DNA from 3 places in the Azospirillum sp. VT-I1 genome. Region 3 is predicted to be linked to each of the others. Evidence: predicted binding sites of a transcription regulator. Region 3 holds the regulator's gene; each other region holds the start of a gene.

Evidence for each region. Region 3 encodes LexA, which represses DNA repair genes until DNA is damaged. Its sites were predicted from a motif close to ATGTTCTANTTTGGTTC; they were not measured.
Region 1: AB8P05_RS10095 (PA0069 family radical SAM protein) is a predicted target of LexA. The motif match lies at 3,179-3,195, and genes of this name have one in related genera.
Region 2: AB8P05_RS31350 (putative DNA modification/repair radical SAM protein) is a predicted target of LexA. The motif match lies at 4,886-4,902, and genes of this name have one in related genera.

The regions. Positions count from the first base shown of each region.
Region 1 is NZ_CP168800.1:2,089,679-2,096,359, reverse strand. It holds gene AB8P05_RS10110 (hypothetical protein) at 1-78, shown strand, start outside; gene AB8P05_RS10105 (BaiN/RdsA family NAD(P)/FAD-dependent oxidoreductase) at 173-1,405, shown strand; gene ahcY (adenosylhomocysteinase) at 1,705-3,003, opposite strand; gene AB8P05_RS10095 (PA0069 family radical SAM protein) at 3,222-4,313, shown strand; gene AB8P05_RS10090 (hypothetical protein) at 4,317-4,553, opposite strand; gene AB8P05_RS10085 (MFS transporter) at 4,659-5,954, opposite strand; gene AB8P05_RS10080 (tetratricopeptide repeat protein) at 5,951-6,681, opposite strand, start outside.
Region 2 is NZ_CP168807.1:24,562-31,242, forward strand. It holds gene AB8P05_RS31330 (FkbM family methyltransferase) at 1-433, opposite strand, end outside; gene AB8P05_RS31335 (tetratricopeptide repeat protein) at 340-1,992, opposite strand; gene AB8P05_RS31340 (nucleotide sugar dehydrogenase) at 2,414-3,787, shown strand; gene AB8P05_RS31345 (DUF2076 domain-containing protein) at 3,859-4,545, opposite strand; gene AB8P05_RS31350 (putative DNA modification/repair radical SAM protein) at 4,939-6,150, shown strand; gene AB8P05_RS31355 (UdgX family uracil-DNA binding protein) at 6,154-6,681, shown strand, end outside.
Region 3 is NZ_CP168800.1:511,031-517,711, reverse strand. It holds gene tpiA (triose-phosphate isomerase) at 1-180, shown strand, start outside; gene secG (preprotein translocase subunit SecG) at 348-689, shown strand; gene AB8P05_RS02430 (CTP synthase) at 960-2,591, shown strand; gene lexA (transcriptional repressor LexA) at 2,679-3,401, opposite strand; gene AB8P05_RS02420 (molybdopterin molybdotransferase MoeA) at 3,613-4,842, opposite strand; gene moaC (cyclic pyranopterin monophosphate synthase MoaC) at 4,847-5,347, opposite strand; gene AB8P05_RS02410 (GNAT family N-acetyltransferase) at 5,344-5,817, opposite strand; gene trpC (indole-3-glycerol phosphate synthase TrpC) at 5,822-6,625, opposite strand; gene trpD (anthranilate phosphoribosyltransferase) at 6,625-6,681, opposite strand, start outside.

The DNA of each region.
Region 1 (6,681 bases), 1.3 Mb from region 3:
GTCGATGCCGGCTATTTCGCCGACCTCGCCGCCGACCTCGCCGAGGAAGTGGCGCAGGACCAGGACTACGAAGACTGAGTTCCGGGGACCGCGGTCGAGACCAGAATGCCCCCGCTCCTCCCCGCGCTGCATGGGACGGGCGGGGGCACTTCCTTTGTGAAAGCCCTGCCAAGTGCCCCATACCACCCCTGACGTGGCAATCGTCGGCGCCGGCCCCGCCGGGCTGATGGCGGCGGAGATCGCCGCGGGAGCCGGCCTGCGGGTCGCCGTGTTCGACCACACGCCCACCCCGGCGCGCAAGCTGCTGCTGGCCGGGCGCGGCGGGCTGAACCTGACCCATTCGGAACCGCTCGACCGCTTCCTGCCGCGCTATGGGGCGGCGGAGCCGCTGTTCCGCCGCCTGCTGACCGGCTTCACGCCCGACGACCTGCGCGGCTGGGCCGCCGGGCTGGGCATCGAGACCTTCGTCGGCAGCAGCGGCCGCGTCTTCCCGGTGCAGATGAAGGCCTCCACCCTGGTGCGCGCCTGGCTGCGGCGGCTGGACGGGCTGGGCGTCACCCTGCACAGCCGCCACCGCTGGACCGGCTGGGACGGGACCGGCGGCCTGACCTTCCGGCACGGCGAGGACACCGTCGCCGTCGCCCCGCGCGCCACCCTGCTGGCCCTGGGCGGGGCGAGCTGGCCGCGTACCGGATCGGACGGCGGCTGGGTCCCGCTGCTGGAGGGGCTGGGGGTGGAGGTGGCGCCGCTGGCGCCGTCAAACATGGGGTTTGAGGTGCCCTGGTCCGATCACCTGCGCAGCCGCTTCGCCGGCCAGCCGGTGAAGAGCGTCGGCCTGTCCGCTGCCGGCCGCTGCCTGAAGGGCGAGTTCGTCATCACGGAAACCGGGATCGAGGGCGGTGCCGTCTACGCGCTGAGCGCCCCACTGCGCGACGCCATCACCGCGGAGGGCTGGGCGACCCTGACGCTGGATCTGCTGCCGGACATGGCGGAGGCCGAGCTGGTCAAGCGCCTGCGCCGCCGCGGTGCGGAGTCGCTGTCCACCTTCCTGAAGAAGTCGCTGTCCCTGACCGGCCCGCGCGCCGCCCTGCTGCGCGAGTTCGCCCCCGCCGCCGACCTGTCCGATCCGGTGGCGCTGGCCCGCCAGATCAAGGGGCTGTCGGTGGTGCTGACCGGCGTCCGCCCCATCGAGCGCGCCATTTCCTCGGCCGGCGGCGTCCCCCTGTCGGAACTGGACGACCGGCTGATGCTGGCCCGCCGCCCCGGCCTGTTCCTGGCCGGCGAGATGCTGGATTGGGAGGCGCCGACCGGCGGCTACCTGCTGCAGGGCTGCTTCGCCATGGGCGTGGCGGCTGGCAAGGGGATGGCGGAGTGGCTGGGGATGAAGACGTCGGGCGCGGAGTGACCTCGGCTTCGAGGGTAATTCGGCATACCGAGGCAATATTCACACGGATTTCACGAATTTAGACACGGATTACACGGATTTTTCTTATGGCTTGCCGAAGCCGATGTTCGTTTGCCGGCGGCAGCCTTGCCGGACAACATCCGCAAAATCCGTGTTCAAATCCGTGTTCAAATCCGTGTTCAAATCCGTGAAATCCGTGTCGATCTTGCCTGACACTCCCGCTCCCCCCAAGAGACGGACACCCCAAAGAAAAAGGCCGCCCCGACGGGACGGCCCTTCTTTTTCGACGCCGCAGCCGCTTAGTAGCGGTAGTGGTCCGGCTTGTAGGGGCCGGCGGCGTTGACGCCGATGTATTCGGCCTGCTTGTCGGTCAGGGTGGTCAGCTTGGCGCCGATCTTGTCCAGATGCAGGCGGGCGACCTTCTCGTCCAGGTGCTTGGGCAGGACGTAGACCTTGTTCTCGTAGTTGGCGGCGTTGGTCCACAGCTCGATCTGGGCCAGCACCTGGTTGGTGAAGCTGGCGCTCATCACGAAGCTGGGGTGGCCGGTGGCGCAGCCCAGGTTCACCAGACGGCCCTGGGCGAGCACGATCAGGCGCTTGCCGTCGGGGAAGACGACCTCATCGACCTGCGGCTTGACCTCTTCCCACTTGTAGTTGCGGAGAGCCTCGATCTGGATCTCGCTGTCGAAGTGGCCGATGTTGCAGACGATGGCGCGGTCCTTCATGGCGCGCATGTGGTCGAGCGTGATGACGTCGACGTTGCCGGTGGCGGTGACGAAGATGTCGCCCTGCGGAGCGGCATCGTCCATCGTCACGACCTGATAGCCTTCCATCGCGGCCTGCAGGGCGTTGATCGGGTCGATCTCCGTCACCAGGACGCGGGCGCCCTGCGAACGCAGGCTGGCGGCCGAGCCCTTGCCCACGTCGCCATAGCCGGCGACCACGGCGACCTTGCCAGCGACCATGACGTCGGTGGCGCGCTTAATGCCGTCGACCAGCGACTCGCGGCAGCCATAGAGGTTGTCGAACTTCGACTTGGTGACGCTGTCGTTCACGTTGATGGCCGGGACCTTCAGCGTGCCCTTCTTCATCATCTCATACAGGCGATGGACGCCGGTGGTGGTCTCTTCCGACAGGCCGCGGACGCCGTCCAGCATCTCCGGATACTTGTCGTGCATGATCTGGGTGACGTCGCCGCCATCGTCCAGGATCATGTTCGGGGTCCAGCCGTCTGGGCCGCGCAGCGTCTGCTCGATGCACCACCAGAACTCCTCCTCCGTCTCGCCCTTCCAGGCGAAGACCGGGATGCCGGCGGCGGCGATGGCGGCGGCGGCCTGGTCCTGGGTGGAGAAGATGTTGCAGGAGGACCAGCGCACGGTGGCGCCGAGCGCGGTCAGCGTCTCGATCAGGACGGCGGTCTGGATGGTCATGTGCAGGCAGCCGACGATGCGGGCGCCGGCCAGCGGCTTGGCGTCGCCGAACTCGGACCGCAGGGCCATCAGGCCCGGCATCTCGGTCTCGGCGATGGTGATCTCCTTGCGGCCCCAGTTCGCGAGGCTGATGTCCTTGACCTTGTAGTCTGTGAATTCGGCGGCCATGAGGGATAACTCCTGGTGGGCGGTGACAATCGGGCAGCGGAGTTTCAGGCGCACCGGATCCCCGGCCCTGCCGCTGTAATTGGCCATGGGTGTATCAGCGGTCATGCAACCATGCAAGCATAAAGATATCTTTATGTTTGCGGGGTAGCTCCGCAAACCATGGAGCGGCAGGAGTTTGTTCCCTTTACGTTCCATTCGGCCAGGGCTAAGCTGCCGCCATGGATGAGATCAAGCGACCGCCGATCAAGGGCCGGGGCGCGGTGAGCAACGCCACCGGCCGCTTCGAACGCGAAACCCGCGTCCTGACCGACGACGGCTGGACCGGCTATCCGTCCGGCGGGAACGAGGCGCTGTCCGATCCCGTCCGCACCACCGTCTCCCCGGCATCGGCCAAGTCGATCATCGCCCGCAACCAGTCCCCCGACATCCCCTTCGACCAGTCGGTGAACCCGTACCAGGGCTGCGAGCATGCCTGCATCTACTGCTTCGCCCGGCCGACCCATGCCTATCTGAACCTGTCGCCGGGGCTGGATTTCGAGACGAAGCTGTTTGCCAAGCGCAACGCGGCGGAGTTGCTGGCGAAGGAACTGCGGGCGAAATCCTATGTCTGCCAGCCGCTGGCGCTGGGCGCCAACACCGACGCCTACCAGCCCATCGAGCGGACGGAGGGCATCACCCGGCGGGTTCTGGAGGTCTGTCGCGACTTCAACCAGCCGGTCAGCATCATCACCAAATCGGCGCTGGTCCTGCGCGACCTCGACATCCTGGCGCCGATGGCGGCGGAGGGGCTGGCCTCGGTGGCGATCTCCGTCACCACGCTGGACCGCGACCTCGCCCGCGTGATGGAGCCACGTGCCAGCACCCCGCCGCGCCGGCTGGAAACCATCCGTGCCCTGACGGAGGCCGGTGTGCCGGTGGCGGTGCTCGCCAGCCCGATGATCCCGGCGCTGAACGACCACGAGTTGGAGTCGATCCTGGAGGCCGCGGCCGGGGCCGGGGCGACTGCCGCCAGCTATATCCTGCTGCGCCTGCCGCTGGAGATCGCCGCCCTGTTCGAGGAGTGGCTGCGCACCCATGTCCCCAACCGCGCCGACCGCGTGCTGAGCCTGATGCGGCAAAGCCGCGACGGTGCGCTCTACCGCTCCGGTTTCGGGACGCGGATGAAGGGCACCGGCCCTTACGCGGAGTTGCTGCGCCACCGCTTCAAGCTGGCCTGCAGGAAGCACGGGCTGGGCGACCGGAGCTGGCGGCTCGACTGCAGCCGCTTCCGGGTGCCGCCAGCCGCCGGGGACCAGCTGTCGCTGCTGTGACCGTCAGGAGCGGCGGAGCATCCTGCTCCAGGGCGACAGCGGGTCGGCCGATGTGGGCAGGGCGGAATTGGAAACGGCGGATAGCGGAAGGCGGCCGGTCGCCAGCATCGCCATCACCAGCGCGGGATGAGCCGGGCCGCCGGTATCGCGGGCGGCATGATCGGCCTGCCCCGTGCCGGCATCCTCGTTCAGTGCCTCGTTGATGCGGGCGAAGGCTTCGATATCGTTGATGTGCAGCATGGTCCGTGCCCCTCGGCTTCGACTTTTGTGCGTCGCAGCAAAAACGAAGGTAACAGCTCTGCCCTCGAATGGTGTCATGTGCGGCGCTTTGACGCGGCCCGTTTTTTAGCGGGCCGGTTCGCGGACCGCCAGCATAAGCCCGAATCCGACCACGAAGAAAGCCAGAACCGTTCCCATGCCGACGCGCTGGCTGGCGAAGGCCTGGGTCGCCAGCCCGAACAGCAGCGGCCCGAAGAAGCCGACGAAGCGCCCGGTCAGGCTGTAGAGCCCGAACATCTCGCCTGCCATGCCCGGCGGGGCCAGCCGCGCCATCATCGACCGCCCGGCCGCCTGGGCCGGTCCGAAGAACAGCCCCAGCCCCAGCGCGAAGACCCAGAACCACAACCGTTCGGTCGCCAGCAGCAGCGGCACGCTGCACAGCGACATGCCGGCCAGCGCGATCAGGATCACCGGCTTGGCCCCCGCCCGGTCGTCCATCCAGGCGAAGCCGATGGCCCCCGCCCCCGCCACCACGTTCAGCACGATGGCGAAGACCAGGATTTCCTCGAAACTCATGCCGAAGGTGCCGGCGGCATAGATGCCGCCGAAGGCGGTGATGGTGTTGATGCCGTCGCGGTAGAAGGCGCTGGCGATCAGGAAGCGCACCACCTGACGGTAGCGCCGGGCCTCGCGCAGCGTGGCGAGCAGCGTCGCCACCCCGTCCCGCGCCGCCCGCAGCAGCCCCTGTCCGGTGGAGGGTTCGTCCGGCACCCACAGGAAATAGGGCAGCGCGAACAGCCCGTACCAGGCGGCGGCCAGCAACGCGGTGGCGCGGACGTTGGCCTGGTCGCCCCAGTCGGACCATTGCAGCCCGAACAGGCCGAACAGCGGGGCCGGCGCCTGGACGAAGCCGACCAGCGCCAGCACGAGGCAGGCCAGCCCGCCGAAATAGCCGACGCCCCAGCCCCAGCCGGACACCCGGCCCAAGAGCCGCGGCGGCACCAGCCCCGGCAGGGTGGCGTTGTAGAAGACGTTGGCCAGCTCGAACGAGACGGTGGCGATCACCACGCAGGCCAGTGCGAAGGCGGCATCGGCCGGATCGGGCCTGACCCACCAGAGCGCCACGGTGAAGGCCACGGTCACCAGCGTGAACAGGGCCATCCAGGGCTTGCGCCGCCCCGCCCGGTCGGCGATGGCGCCCAGCACCGGGCTGAGCAGTGCGATGGCGACGCCGGCCGCGGTCATCGCCGCCCCCCAGCGCGCGGTCCCCTCCACCGGGTCGCCGACCACGCCGCGGGCGAAATAGACCGAGAAGACGAAGGTCGTGATGATGGTGTTGTAGGCGGAATTCGCCCAGTCGTAGAGGCACCAGGAGACGATGGCGCGGCGGGAAGGCGGGTGGGAGGGGACGGCTTCGGTCACACGCCCTTACCCCCGGTCAACCCGTCCACCCCGAAGGAGATCTGGTTGTTGTCGTAGCGGGCGACGATGCGCAGGCGGTCGCCGGCCGACAGCGCGATCGGCTTTTCCAGGAAGGTCATCGCCTGCTTCCAATGGTTGGTGCGCGACCGGCTTTCCGACTTGTAGACCACCTCGTCGTCCATGAAGAGGTCGAACCAGAATGCGACGCCGTGGCAGGTGCCGGCGGTGACGATGGTCACGTCGATCACCCGCTCGCCCTCTTCCGGCATGTTGCGGGTGAAGTCGAAGTCGAGCGCGGTGAAGGGCTTGGACAGCGGCGTGTGGGCGTCGGCGCCGAGGTCGATCTGCTGGTAGCCGGGGGAGCGGAAGACGTCGAAGCTGCCCATGTCGAAGCCGTCGATGGTCTCCACCGGGTTGATCCGGGCCAGCTCCGGCGTCTCCACCAGCATGGCATAGACGGTGGAGGCGCGCGGGATGATGGCGCCGCCCGGCTTCACCAGATGGGTGCGGGCATGCTGCAGCACCGACAGCATGCGCGGGGCCAGCATGCCGATGTTGATGAGTTCCGACACGAAGACGTCGGCCTTCTCCGGCAGGTCGCCGCCCTCGCCCACCGTCAGCTGGGTGGACAGGCGCGGCACCACGTCGATGCGGTCGGCATAGCCGTTGCGCGCCACCGTTTCCTTGGCGACGCGGGCCAGGATCGGGTTGACCTCGCAGGTCACCA
Region 2 (6,681 bases), on a different replicon from region 3:
AGTTGCCGGGCTCATCGTAATTGAGGACCGGGACGCTGATCCGACCGGGTGCGTTGCCAACCGCCGACATGTGCAGGACGACATTGCCGATCCCATTGGCAGCGAGGTTATGGGCCAGCAGCTCATGCACTGCGCGCTGCGGCTCGAAGGCGTGGATCAGTCCGGCGGGGCCGACCGTACGGGCCAGCGGAACGGTGTGGGCGCCGATGTTGGAGCCGGCTTCCACCACGATGTCGCCCGGCCCCGCCAGCATCGCGGCAAGGCGGTGCTCGGCGTCCGAATATTCGCCATACAGCGCGAGGGAACGGCCGATATAGCTGTCCATCGGGAAGAACCGCATCAGCCCGTGCCGGCCGCTCCGTTCGGCCAGCGGGTGGCGGCCGGGCTCGGCAGGCAGGAAGACGACGTCCTGCGGGAAATCCGGCGGCTCCATGGCCGAAGGATCCGGCGCCGCATCGCCGTCGGCGATCGCAGCTGCAGCACCTTTGCCCCGATGTGCGGAGACACGGGATCCTCCGGGGCCGGCGGAAAGGGGTGGCCCGCCATCGGATGAACGCTGTCGTGGACCAGCACGCGGTCCTGAATGCGCGGCCATACCCATTCCGCCAGGAAGCGCTGGTCCTGCCAGCGGTCGGCCTCCCGGTCGGCGGCGGCGTCGATGACCGGCGCCAGCGGTGGCAGCAAACCGGCCATACCGCCCCACATCCCGGCCAGGATCAGGTCGGTGTGCAGGACATGATCGCGCATGACGTGGAAAGGCAGGCCGGACGCGATCCAGGCATCCACGGCGGCCTTCTCCCGCATGGTCGGGCGGGAGTCGCAGTCGCGACACAGGAAGCGGGCGACGGTTGGATCGTCGGAAGCGAGGAAGCGCCAGAACAACCCATGCGACCGCCCGCTGCCGGCCGGCATCGCAACCGTCTCGGCGCCGAGACGGGTCAATTCCTCCTGCACGGGGCGGGGAACCGAATCGTCATGATAGAAGCGGCAGGTCCAGCCGGGAAAGACGGCGGGGACCGCCTTGGCATTGGCGAGTGCGCCTTGAATATAGACTTCCTGCGTGCCCCACAGGCTGAAGGCGACGATGTTGCGGGTCCGGGCGGCGGGCGCGATGGGGGCGGCGGGCAGCGGCGGGACCTCGGCGTTCGCCCGCAGCTGCTTCAGGGCCAGGGCATCGGCAGACCACAGAGCCGCTTCGGCCGGGTTGTGCGGTTCCAGCGCCAGGACGAGAGCGTCACGCACGGCGATGTGGCCGGGGTCGAGACGGGCGGCGCGGCGCAGGACGGCGAACGCCTCCTCCGTTCGGCCCGTCTTGGTCAGGGCAATACCCAGGTTGTACAGGGCGGAGACTTCTGCCGGATCGAGGCTCAGCGCCTGGCTGTAGGCGTCGGCGGCAGCGCCGAAGCGGTTGGAATCGAGCAGCGCGGTGGCCAGCAGGAAGCGCAGCTCGGCATCGGCCGGGGCCAGCAAGGCGGCGCGTTGGAAATCCGCCAGGGCCAGGGTCCGGCGGGACCGCCGCAAATGCTCCTGCCCGCGCTGCTGGTGGAGCAGGACGAGCCGCCCGATCATGTCGGACCGGTCGGGTGCGAGGACGCAGGCGTGTTGCAGCGCCAGGATGGCGCCGTCCGTATTGCCGGTGTGATGCCTGGTCAGGGCCAGCAGGTCCCAGCCTTCGGCTGCATGCGGTGCCAGCGTCAGGACCGGGGGCAAGGCCGCCGCCGCCGCGCTCCAGTCCTCCGTGGCAATCAGTGCCTTGGCGTGGTCGATGCGGTAGTTGGCGGCACCGGGCGCCTCCCGGACTGCGCGGAGCAGCAGATCGAGCGCCGTGTCGAAGCGGTTCGTCTGGCAGGCCAGGACTCCGGCCAGATGCAGGGTCGCCGCGTTTCGTGGATCGACGTCCAGGATGCGGCCGTAAATGGTCTTGGCTTCCATGAGGCGTCCGGAGACATGGTGATCAATCGCGATGTTGAGGGCCTCTTCGATCGTCGCCATGACTGCTCCTTCCCCGGCTCGCCGGCACTATAACGTGGCGAAGGGGAGGGGGAGTAGTAACGGTTGCCGCCGGCGAATTTGCCTCGGCGCCACACCGGCGTCAGGGCCGCGAAGCGGGATGTGCGAAGTCCAGCAGGGGACGGCAATGACCATCGAACCGGGGCAACATCGAAGCACAGGTCCTTCGCCTTCGTGGTGCCGGTCAGAAAATGCGCAAGAGCCCTGATCCGGAAATCACAAGCCGCTCAGCTTCACGCTTGAGAAAGTCCTCCTGGATCTCGATAAAAGCGATCACGCGCCTGCTCAAAGCGATAAATACTGTTCAGCGGCCAGTTCAACTCCTGTCGACCTTGGAAATGCGCGGTTTCCGCATTTCCCCTTCCACCTTGAAAGGCTAGGTTTCCATGCGAGGTTTTCGATGATGAGCACAGCGGACACCGCACCCGATCTCCAGGCGCCCGACATCCAGTCCCTGGAAAGCGCCTATCGCGGCCGCAGTGCGCGGGTGGCGGTGATCGGGCTCGGCTATGTCGGGCTGCCGCTGGCCCTGGCGCTGACCGGGGCGGGCTTCGCGGTCACCGGCTTCGACATCGACCCGGCCAAGGCGGCGGCGCTGAACGAGGGGCGCTCCTACATCCGGCAGATCGCCGACGCACGCGTTGCCGAGGCGGTGGCGACCGGGCGGTTCCGGGCGACGACCGACGCCGACGAGTTCGCCGCCTGCGACGCCGTGATCGTCTGCGTGCCCACGCCCTTGTCGCCGCAGCGCGAGCCCGATCTGAGCTTCGTCGAGGCCTCCACCCGCCTGATCCGCGACCGGCTGCGGCCGGGCCAGCTGGTGGTGCTGGAATCGACCACCTGGCCCGGCACCACCGACGAGGTGATGCGGCCGATCCTGGAAGAGACCGGGCTGATCAGCGGGCGCGACTTCTTCCTGGCCTATTCGCCCGAGCGCGAGGATCCCGGCAACATCACCTTCACCACCAGCACCATCCCCAAGGTGGTGGGCGGCGACGACGAGGGCGCGCGGCGGCTGGCGGTGGCGCTCTACGAGCAGGTGGTGCCGCAGGTGGTTCCCGTCTCCGGCACGCGGGCGGCGGAGGCGACCAAGCTGACCGAGAACATCTTCCGCTCCGTCAACATCGCCCTGGTGAACGAGCTGAAGATCGTCTTCGAGCCGATGGGCATCGACATCTGGGAGGTGATCGAAGCGGCGAAGACCAAGCCCTTCGGCTTCATGCCCTTCTATCCCGGCCCCGGGCTGGGCGGCCACTGCATCCCCATCGACCCCTTCTACCTGACCTGGAAGGCGCGCGAATACCAGATCTCCACCCGCTTCATCGAGCTGGCGGGAGAGGTCAACACGATGATGCCGCGCCATGTGGTGGACCGGCTGGCCCTGGCGCTCGACCGCAGCGCCGGCATCGGACTCAGCCGCGCGCGCATCCTGCTGGTCGGCATGGCCTACAAGAAGAACGTCGACGACAGCCGGGAATCGCCGGGCCTGCGGCTGATGGAGATGCTGCTGGAGCGGGGGGCGGCGGTCGAGTACCACGACCCCTTCATCCCGGTGCTGCCGGTCACCCGCGAGCATGCGGCGCTTGCCGGCCGCACCTCCGTCGCCTGGGATGCGGAGACGCTGGCGGGCTTCGACGCGGCGGTGATCGTCACCGACCATGACGGCATCGACTACCGGAGTCTGGCCGCCCACTGTCCGCTGGTGGTCGACACCCGCAACGCGATGCGCGCCGTCGAGGGCATCGAGGGCTTCGCCGACCGCATCGTGAAGGCCTGAGGGAAACCGGCGCCTGAAAACGCACGGTTCGCGGGAGGAGGGACGCCCCCTCCCGCAGCCCGGTGCGGGGCTCAGAATTCCTCTTCGCCGCCGAAATCGCTCCAGCCGCTGTCCTCGACCGCCTGCGTGGCCTGGTCGGTGGCGGCGGTCGCCGCGTCGGTGGCGGCGGTCGCGGCCTCGGCCGCCACAGCTTCGCCGCCGGAGAACATGCCGGACAGCGCGCTGCCGATCAGCATGCCGCCGGCGACGCCGGCCGCCGTCTGCATGGCGCCGGCCATGAAGCCGCCGCCGGCGCGCGGCTGCTGGGCATAGGCGGCGACGCGCGGGTCGCCATAGGCGGGCGTGCCGGGCGCAGCCGGCGGACGGCCCCAGGGGGAACCGGACGGCATGGCCGCGGCAGCCGGGGCCGCCGCCGGATATGACGGCTGCGGAGCCGGCTTGGCGGCGCCGCCGAACAGGCTGCCGAACAGCCCACCACCACCGGACTGGGCCGGAGCGGCGGCAGGGGCGGGACGCTCACGCAGCTGGCGCTCCAGCTCCTCGTTGCGGCCCTGGGAAGCGGCGAGCGCCTGCTCCATCATCACGATGGCCTGCGCCATCAGGTAGGGGGCGGCCGGCTGGCGGGCGATCCGTTCGCGGATCAGCGCCTCGGCCTCGGGATCGCGCGGGCCGGATTGCGCCTCGGCCTGATGCAGCTTGGCGAACAAGTCGTCGATGATCTGGCGTTCGGTGTGGTCCATGGCGATGCTCGTCTTCATGAAGAGGTTGTGGAAGAGGTCCCGCTCCCGGCGCCGACTGCCCGAGGCGGCGCCAGGCGCGGACGGCGCGCAGGAGAGGCGGCGCGCATCGGGGAAGCATCAGGGGCAAGGGCGGAGGCGGGAAGGGCCGGGAGCCGGGGGCGGTGTCTCAGGAATGGTCCAAGGGGTGAGGACATCAGTCCCTCCAAGTGCGGTCACGCCCGTCGGCGCAAGAGCAGGTGAAGAGATCCGACATCGCGACCACGTCTAAGTCGCCAGAGGGGCCCGGATCCGGTTGTTGAGCACGTGGTCCCGTTCCAGCCCGCTTTCAAGACGCCCCGCTTGCCTTTTCCTTTCGAAAGAACATATTGAGAACATTGACGAAGGACGGCACAAGGGACAGGGGTGATCGCGGTGGACGACGCGCTGCTCGACAAGCTCGAAATTCTGGCCGACGCGGCGAAATACGACGCCTCCTGCGCGTCCTCGGGGGCGAAGCGGCGAACGGGCGGGCCGGACGGCATCGGCTCCACCACCGGGGCCGGCATCTGCCACGCCTATACGCCGGACGGGCGCTGCGTCTCGCTGCTCAAGATCCTGCTGACCAACTACTGCCTGTTCGACTGCGCCTACTGCATCAACCGCCGCTCCTCCAACGTGCGGCGCGCGCGGTTCAGCGTGGACGAGGTCGTGCGGCTGACGCTGGGCTTCTACAAGCGCAACTGCATCGAGGGGCTGTTCCTGTCCTCCGGCATCATCCGCTCGCCCGATCACACCATGGAGCAGCTGATGCTGGTGGCGCGCACGCTGCGGCGCGACCATGGCTTCGCCGGCTACATCCACCTGAAGACGATCCCGGAGGCAAGCCCCTGGCTGATCGAGCAGGCCGGGCTGTGGGCCGACCGGCTGTCGATCAACCTGGAACTGGCCTCCGACCGCAGCCTGAAGGAGTTCGCGCCGGAGAAGGACGGCGGGTCGATCAAGGCGGTGATGGGGCAGGTGGGCGAGCGCATCCTGGAGGCGAAGGAGGAGAAGCGCCGCTTCTCCCCCGCCGGGCAGAGCACCCAGATGATCGTCGGCGCCGACGCCTCCACCGACCTGTCGGTGCTGGAGACCAGCGACACGCTCTATCGCCGCTATGGGCTGCGCCGGGTCTATTATTCGGCCTTCAGCCCGATCCCGGAGGCGAGTTCAGCCCTGCCGGCCAAACCGCCGCCGCTCCAGCGCGAGAACCGGCTGTACCAGGCCGACTGGCTGCTGCGCTATTACGGCTTCACGGTGGAGGAGATCGCCGCCGGGGGCGAGGGCGGGATGCTGGATCTGGGCATCGACCCCAAGCTGGCCTGGGCCCTGAAGAACCGCGAGCGCTTCCCGGTCGACGTCAACAGCGCCGACCGCGAGATGCTGCTGCGCGTGCCGGGGCTGGGGGCGCGGGCGGTCGACAAGATCGTCGAGGCGCGCCGCCACACCACCCTGCGGCTGGAGGATGTGGCGCGGCTGTCGTCGGGGCTGAAGCGGGCGCGCGCCTTCCTGATCGCCGCCGACCACCATCCGGGCGGGCTGACCGACCGCGCCGATCTGCGGCAAAGGCTGGTGGCGCCGCCAAAGCAACTCAGCCTGTTCTGAATTATGCATCGTGTGGACCTGAAGGATGGCGCCGACCTCGACGGCTTCCGCCGCGCGCTGCGCGGGCTGGTGGCACTCGGCGTCGAGCCGGGCAAGGTGGTATGGAGCGTCGGGGCGGCGCCGTCGCTGTTCGGGGATGCGGCGCCATTGCCGGCGGACGCGCCGCCGGTATCGCTGCCGCGTCCGGTGGGGGCGCTGATCGAAAACGTGGTCTGCCACCGCGATCCGGAACGCTACGCCCTGCTGCACCGGCTGGTGTGGCGGGTGCTGCGGGGGGAGCGCGACATGCTCGACCACCATGCCGACCCGCTGGTCCACCGGCTGGCGCTGCTCGACAAGGCGGTGCGGCGCGACCTGCACAAGATGCACGCCTTCCTGCGCTTCCACGAGGTGCGCGACCCGGATGGCAGTGAGCGCTATGTCGCGTGGTTCGAGCCCGACCATTACATCGTCGAGGCCACCGCCCCCTTCTTCGTCGAGCGCTTCGAGAGCCTGGTCTGGACGATCCTGACGCCGGTGGGCTCGCTGCAC
Region 3 (6,681 bases):
CGCGCCGAGCTGGCCGGCAAGATCGCCGACCCGGACAAGGTGCGCATCCTCTACGGCGGCTCGGTCAAGCCCGGCAACGCGGCGGAGCTGATGGCGGTGGACAATGTCGACGGCGCGCTGGTCGGCGGCGCCTCGCTGAAGGCCGACGATTTCTGGGGCATCGCCACCGCCTGCCGCTGATACCGAAGGCCGGTGTCAGCCATGCCGCGAACGGATACGGCATAGGTATTTTGGCGCTGGCATATCGCGCGGCTCCGCGGTACAAACAGTGGGCGCGCGCCACGGGCCCTTAAGACGGCCTGTGGCGCGCTATTCGATTTTTGGGATGGGTGTGGGGTGAGCATCGCATGGAATCGGTGATTCTGGTTATTCACCTGCTGATCGCCATCGGGCTGGTCGGCGTGATCCTGATCCAGCGGTCGGAAGGCGGCGGGCTCGGCATCGGCGGCGGCACCATGGGCGGCATGATGAGCACCCGCGGAACGGCCAATCTGCTGACGCGGACCACCGGCATCCTGGCCGCCTGCTTCTTCGCCACCAGCATCGTGCTGGCGATCCTGGCCGGTGGGCATTCTCGCCCGGCGTCGATCATCGACAGCCTGCCGACGGCGCCCGCGCAGTCGACCGCTCCGGCGGCCCCGGCGCAGCCTGCCGCTCCGGCCCAACCCGCGCCGCCGGTGGCCCAGTAAAGGGATCACCCCAGCAGCGCACGGGTACGAGCGAACAGCGAGGCGGCCTCCCCGAAGCCGCCTCTTTCTTTTGAGGGCCGACGTTCGCGGCGCCACGTCACGGCGGCATCACGGCGGCGACCCTTCGGGGGACGTTGAACATCTCTCCCCTCTGGGGAGAAGCACGATCCATCCCCTCTGGGGAGAAGGACAATTCCGTCCCCTATGGGGACATCAGCCATCCGTCCCCCCACGGGGACATGGAACAGCTCTCAAGCTCTTCGGACGGACATGACTCGCTACATCTTCATCACCGGTGGCGTCGTTTCTTCGCTGGGCAAAGGTCTGGCGTCGGCGGCGCTTGGGGCGCTTCTCCAGGCGCGCGGCTACAAGGTGCGTCTGCGCAAGCTGGACCCGTACCTGAACGTCGATCCCGGCACGATGAGCCCCTACCAGCACGGCGAGGTCTTCGTGACCGACGACGGGGCTGAGACGGACCTGGACCTCGGCCATTACGAGCGTTTCACCGGCGTGTCGGCCCGCAAGGGCGACAACATCACCACCGGCCGCATCTATTCCACCGTGATCGCCAAGGAGCGGCGCGGCGACTATCTGGGCGGGACCGTCCAGGTCATTCCGCACATCACCGACGAGATCAAGGAGTTCATCCGTGCCGACGCGACGGATGAGGATTTCGTCCTGATCGAGATCGGCGGCACGGTGGGCGACATCGAGTCGCTGCCCTTCCTGGAGGCGATCCGCCAGTTCGGCAACGAGGTCGGGCAGGAGAACGTCCTCTACATCCACCTGACCCTGCTGCCCTACATCCCGACCGCCGGCGAGCTGAAGACCAAGCCGACCCAGCATTCGGTGAAGGAGCTGCTGAGCGTCGGCATCCAGGCCAACATCCTGCTGTGCCGCGCCGACCGTCCGATTCCGGAGAACGAGCGCAAGAAGATCGCGCTGTTCTGCAACATCCGTCCGGAGCGGGTGATCGCGGCGCTGGACGTCGATTCGATCTATCAGGTGCCGATCAGCTACCACGAGGAAGGCTTCGACACCCAGGTCCTGAGCTATTTCGGCCTGCCGACCGACAAGGAGCCGGACCTGTCGCGCTGGACCCGCATCATGGAGCGGGTGCGCAAGCCGCAGGGCGAGGTCACCATCGCGGTGGTCGGCAAGTACATCAGCCTGCTCGACAGCTACAAGTCGCTGGCCGAGGCGCTGACCCACGGCGGCATCGCCAACAACGTCAAGGTCAACCTCGACTGGATCGATTCGGAGATCTTCGAGGATGACGACGCGGCGGTGAAGCGTCTGGAGAACGTCCACGGCATCCTGGTGCCGGGCGGCTTCGGCTCGCGCGGGACGGAAGGCAAGATCCGGGCGGCCAAGTTCGCTCGCGAGCGCAAGGTGCCCTATTTCGGCATCTGCTTCGGCATGCAGATGGCGGTGATCGAAGCCGCCCGCAACATGGCGAAGATTGAGGATGCCGGCTCCACCGAGCTGGGCAAGCCGGGCAACCCGGTCGTCGGCCTGATGACGGAGTGGATGCGCGGCAACACGCTGGAGCGCCGCGGCGAGGCCGGCGACCTGGGCGGCACGATGCGGCTGGGCGCCTATCCGGCCAAGCTGCAGGAAGGCAGCAAGGTCGCCGAGGTCTACGGCACCACCGACATCTCCGAACGGCACCGTCACCGCTATGAGGTGAACGTGTACTACAAGGAGCGTCTGGAGCGCTGCGGCATGCGGTTCAGCGGCCTGTCGCCGGACGGGGAACTGCCGGAGATCGTCGAGATTCCCGACCATCCCTGGTTCATCGGCGTACAGTTCCACCCGGAACTGAAGTCCAAGCCGTTCGAGCCCCATCCGCTGTTCACCGCCTTCATCAAGGCGGCCATCGACCAGAGCCGGCTCGTCTGAGGAGCGTGGGGGGCGACGTCAGCCCCCACCCTTACCTTCCCCGGCATTGCGGGAAAGGCGAGGGTGGAGGCTGACCGACGCAACTGGTCAGTACTTCCGGACCAGGCCGACCAGCTTGCCCTGCACACGGACACGGTCGGCGCCGAAGATGCGGGTTTCATAGGCGGCGTTGGCGGGTTCCAGGGCGATGGTGTTGCCCTTGCGGCGCAGACGCTTCAGCGTCACCTCGCCCTCGTCGACCAGAGCGACGACGATGGTGCCGTTTTCAGCGGCGTCGCAGCGCTGGATGATGATGGTGTCATGGTCGAGAATACCGGCCTCGATCATCGAGTCGCCGGAGACCTCCAGCGCGTAATGGTCGCCGCTGGTCAGCATCGAGGCAGGAATATCCACGAAGGCGCTGTTGTCGCGCAGGGCCTCGATCGGCGTGCCGGCGGCGATGCGCCCGTACAGCGGCAACTGCACCGTCTCGTTGGCAGCCGCCGGGGTCGGGGCAGGGGGAGCGGTGTCGCGGCCGGCGAAGGCGAAGTCGCCCTTGATGACGTTGGGCTGGAATTTCGGCTTGGGCGCCGTGCGAGAGCGGGCGGCGTCCAGCCCCTCGGGCAGGCGCAGAACCTCCAGCGCGCGGGCGCGGTGGGGCAGGCGGCGGATGAAGCCGCGTTCCTCGAGCCCCGTGATGAGACGGTGGATGCCCGACTTGGACTTCAGCCCCAGGGCGTCCTTCATCTCGTCGAACGACGGCGAAACCCCGCCCTGGCCAAGCCGTTCGTGGATGAACAGCAGCAATTCGTGCTGCTTGCGCGTGAGCATGGATGCCTCCCGGCCGTGGCCAGACTGAAGATGGAACAAAAACTAAACGTTGCTCCATGTTCTAGTTTGGTTCCTGCCGCGCGTCAAGTCCCCCATCGACCCGATTTCGAAGGTGAATGGAACATTCGAAACAGCATGCAGCAGTTTTCGGGCTGCTGTTCATTGTTGAATCCGATGATTTGGACCGGAGACTTGACTGGTTTGGCGGCGGTCAGATGCTGAGCGCACCATCGGTCAGGAGAAGCACGCTCACCATGGCGCCGGCCGGTTCCGGATCGGCGTTGGGCGGGCGCGGGATCAGGCAGTCGGCCTGGGCGTAGAGCGAGGTGATGGCGCTGTCCTGCCGGGCAAAGGGCGTGACGGTCAGGACGCCGTCGGCGCCGGCGGCGAGGGTGGCGCGCAGAAACTCCTCGCGCCGGTCGTTCGCCTTCAGCGCGGTGGTCAGCCGGGCGCGCAGCGGCGGCCGGTCGTCCTCCGGCGGCAGCCCCTGCAGCAGACGCAGGACCGGGCGCAGGAACAGGACGGCGGTGACGCCGGTGGATACCGGGTTGCCGGGCAGGCCCAGCAGCGGCACCCCACCGGCCCGGCCGAACATCAGCGCCTTGCCCGGTCGCATCGCCACCGTCTGCACCTCCAGCGCCACGCCGCGGTCGGCCAGCACGTCGCGCACGAGGTCGTAATCGCCATGGGCCGCACCGCCGGTGGTGACCAGCATGTCACAGCCGGCGGCCCCCTTCGCCAAGGCGGCCACACTGTCGGCCGTGTCCTTGGCGACGCCGAGATTGTGGGCGAGCCCGCCCTGGGCTGTCACCAGTGCGCAGAGGCCTAGCGCATTTGTGCTGACGATCTGGCTCGGCCCCAGCGGGTCGCCGGGCAGGGCGATCTCGTCGCCGGTGGCGAGGATGGCGATGCGCGGCCGGCGGTGGACCGACAGCCAGGGCACGTTGCCGCCGGCGGCCAGGGCGATGTCGCGGGCGGTCAGGCGGCGGCCCTTCGGCAGAAGCTCCTGCCCATGGGCGAAGTCGAAGCCGGCCTGACGGACGAAGCGGCCGGCGGCGACGGCCCGGCCGATCCGGACCGTCGTATCGTCGGCGTTGCAATCCTCCTGCATCACCACGGCGTCGGCACCATCGGGCAGGGGCGCGCCGGTGAAGATGCGCACAGCCTCGCCGGGGCCGACGCTGCCGCCGAAGGCATGGCCGGCGGAGGATTCGCCGATGCGGCGCAGCGGGATGGGGGTCTCGGCGGTCGCGGCGGCGATGTCGGCGGCGCGCACGGCCCAGCCATCCATCGCGGCGGCGTGGAAGGGCGGCTGGGTCAGCCGGGCGATGACCGGTTCGGCCAGCACGCGGCCGAGCGCGTCGGGCAGGGCGACCGTCTCCGCCGGCAGAGGGGCGAAGGCCGACAGGATGCGGGCGCGCGCCTCTGCGACGGAGATCATGGCGTCAGGCTCCGGCCAGCGGAACGCCGGCGGCAGCGCCCCATTCGCCGCTCTTGCCGCCGGCCTTGTGCAGCAGGCGCACGTCGGTGATGGTCATGCCGCGGTCCACCGCCTTGCACATGTCGTACACGGTCAGCGCGGCGACGGTGACGGCGGTCAGCGCCTCCATCTCCACGCCGGTTTGGCCCTTCAGCTTGCAGGTGGCGGTCACGTCCACCGCGTTGCGCGCCGGATCGCAGGTGAGGTCGACCTTGACCGAGGTCAGCATCAGCGGGTGGCACAGCGGGATCAGATCCGGCGTGCGCTTGGCCCCCATGATGCCGGCCAGCCGGGCGACCGACAGCACGTCGCCCTTCTTCACCCCGCCCTGCATGATGAGAGCCAGCGTTTCCGTCTGCATCAGCACGGTGGCCGCGGCGGTGGCGGTGCGTTCGGTGTCCGCCTTGTCGGACACGTCGACCATCACCGCTTTGCCCTCGGCGTCGAAATGGGTGAAGCCGCTCATGCGACGGTCTCCCGCAGGGGTTTTTCCATGAAGACGCTGACGCCGTTCTCTTCGTAGCAGGCATAGGGGCCGCGCTCGGTGAAGCCGGCCTTGCGGTAGAGCGCCAGCGCCTCGTGCTGATGGATGCCGGATTCGAGCAGCAGGGCGGTCAGCCCCTCCGCCCGCGCCTGCTCCTCCAGCCGGGCGAGCAGCCGGTCACCGATGCGGTGGCCGCGGGCGGCGGGATCGACATACATGCGCTTCACCTCGCCATAGCCGGCCGGATCGACGCGGAGCGCCGCGCAGCCGACCGGAACGCCGTCCTTGCGGGCGACGAAGAAGCGGACGTCCGGCGCCTCCAACTCCCCGATGTCGAGCAGGTGGCAGGTATCGGCCGGATAAAGCTCCAGCAGATAGCGGTCCAGCGCGGCGACCAGCGCGATCACGGCGTCCTGGCGCGGGCTTTCCGCGGCTATGGCGATCTCGGTCATCGGTTCAGACCGGAGCCAGCAGGGCGCGGGTCGCGGCGGTCACATCGGCCTGCCGCATCAGCGATTCGCCGACCAGGAAGCAGCGCGCCCCGACCTTCGCCATGCGCGCCAGATCGGCGGGGGTGTAGAGCCCGCTTTCGGCGACCAGCATGCGGTCGGCCGGCACGTTGGCCGCCAGTTCCTCCGTCGTCGCGATGTCAACCGCCAGCGTCTTGAGGTTGCGGTTGTTGACGCCCAGCAGCGGCGTCTTCAACAGCAGCGCGCGGTCCAGCTCGGCGCGGTCATGCACCTCGACCAGCACGTCCAGCCCTTGGGCGATGGCGGCATCCTCGATCTCCGCCGCCTGGGCATCGGACAGCGAGGCCATGATGATGAGGATGCAGTCGGCACCCAGCGCGCGGGCCTCCACGATCTGATAGGGATCGACCATGAAATCCTTGCGCAGCACCGGCAGATCCACCGCGGCGCGGGCGGCGACCAGATATTCGTCCTTGCCTTGGAAATAGGGCTCGTCGGTCAGAACCGACAGGCAGCTCGCCCCACCCTCGCGATAGGCACGGGCGAGCGCCGGGGGATCGAAGTCGGCGCGGATCAGGCCCTTGGACGGGCTGGCCTTCTTGATCTCGGCGATCAGGCCGTAGCGGCCGGCCTCGACCGCGGCGCTCAGCGCCCTGATGAAGCCGCGCGGCGGGTTGGTCTCGTTGGCGGCCCTGGCGGCGGCCTCCACCTCCGACAAGGGGCGGGCGGCCTTGCGGGAGGCGACCAGCGCGCGCTTGTCGTCGTTGATGCGGGTAAGAACGTCGCTCATCAGGCCACCGCCTCGTTGGTGATGGCGACCAGCCGGCGCAGGCGGTCGCGGGCGCC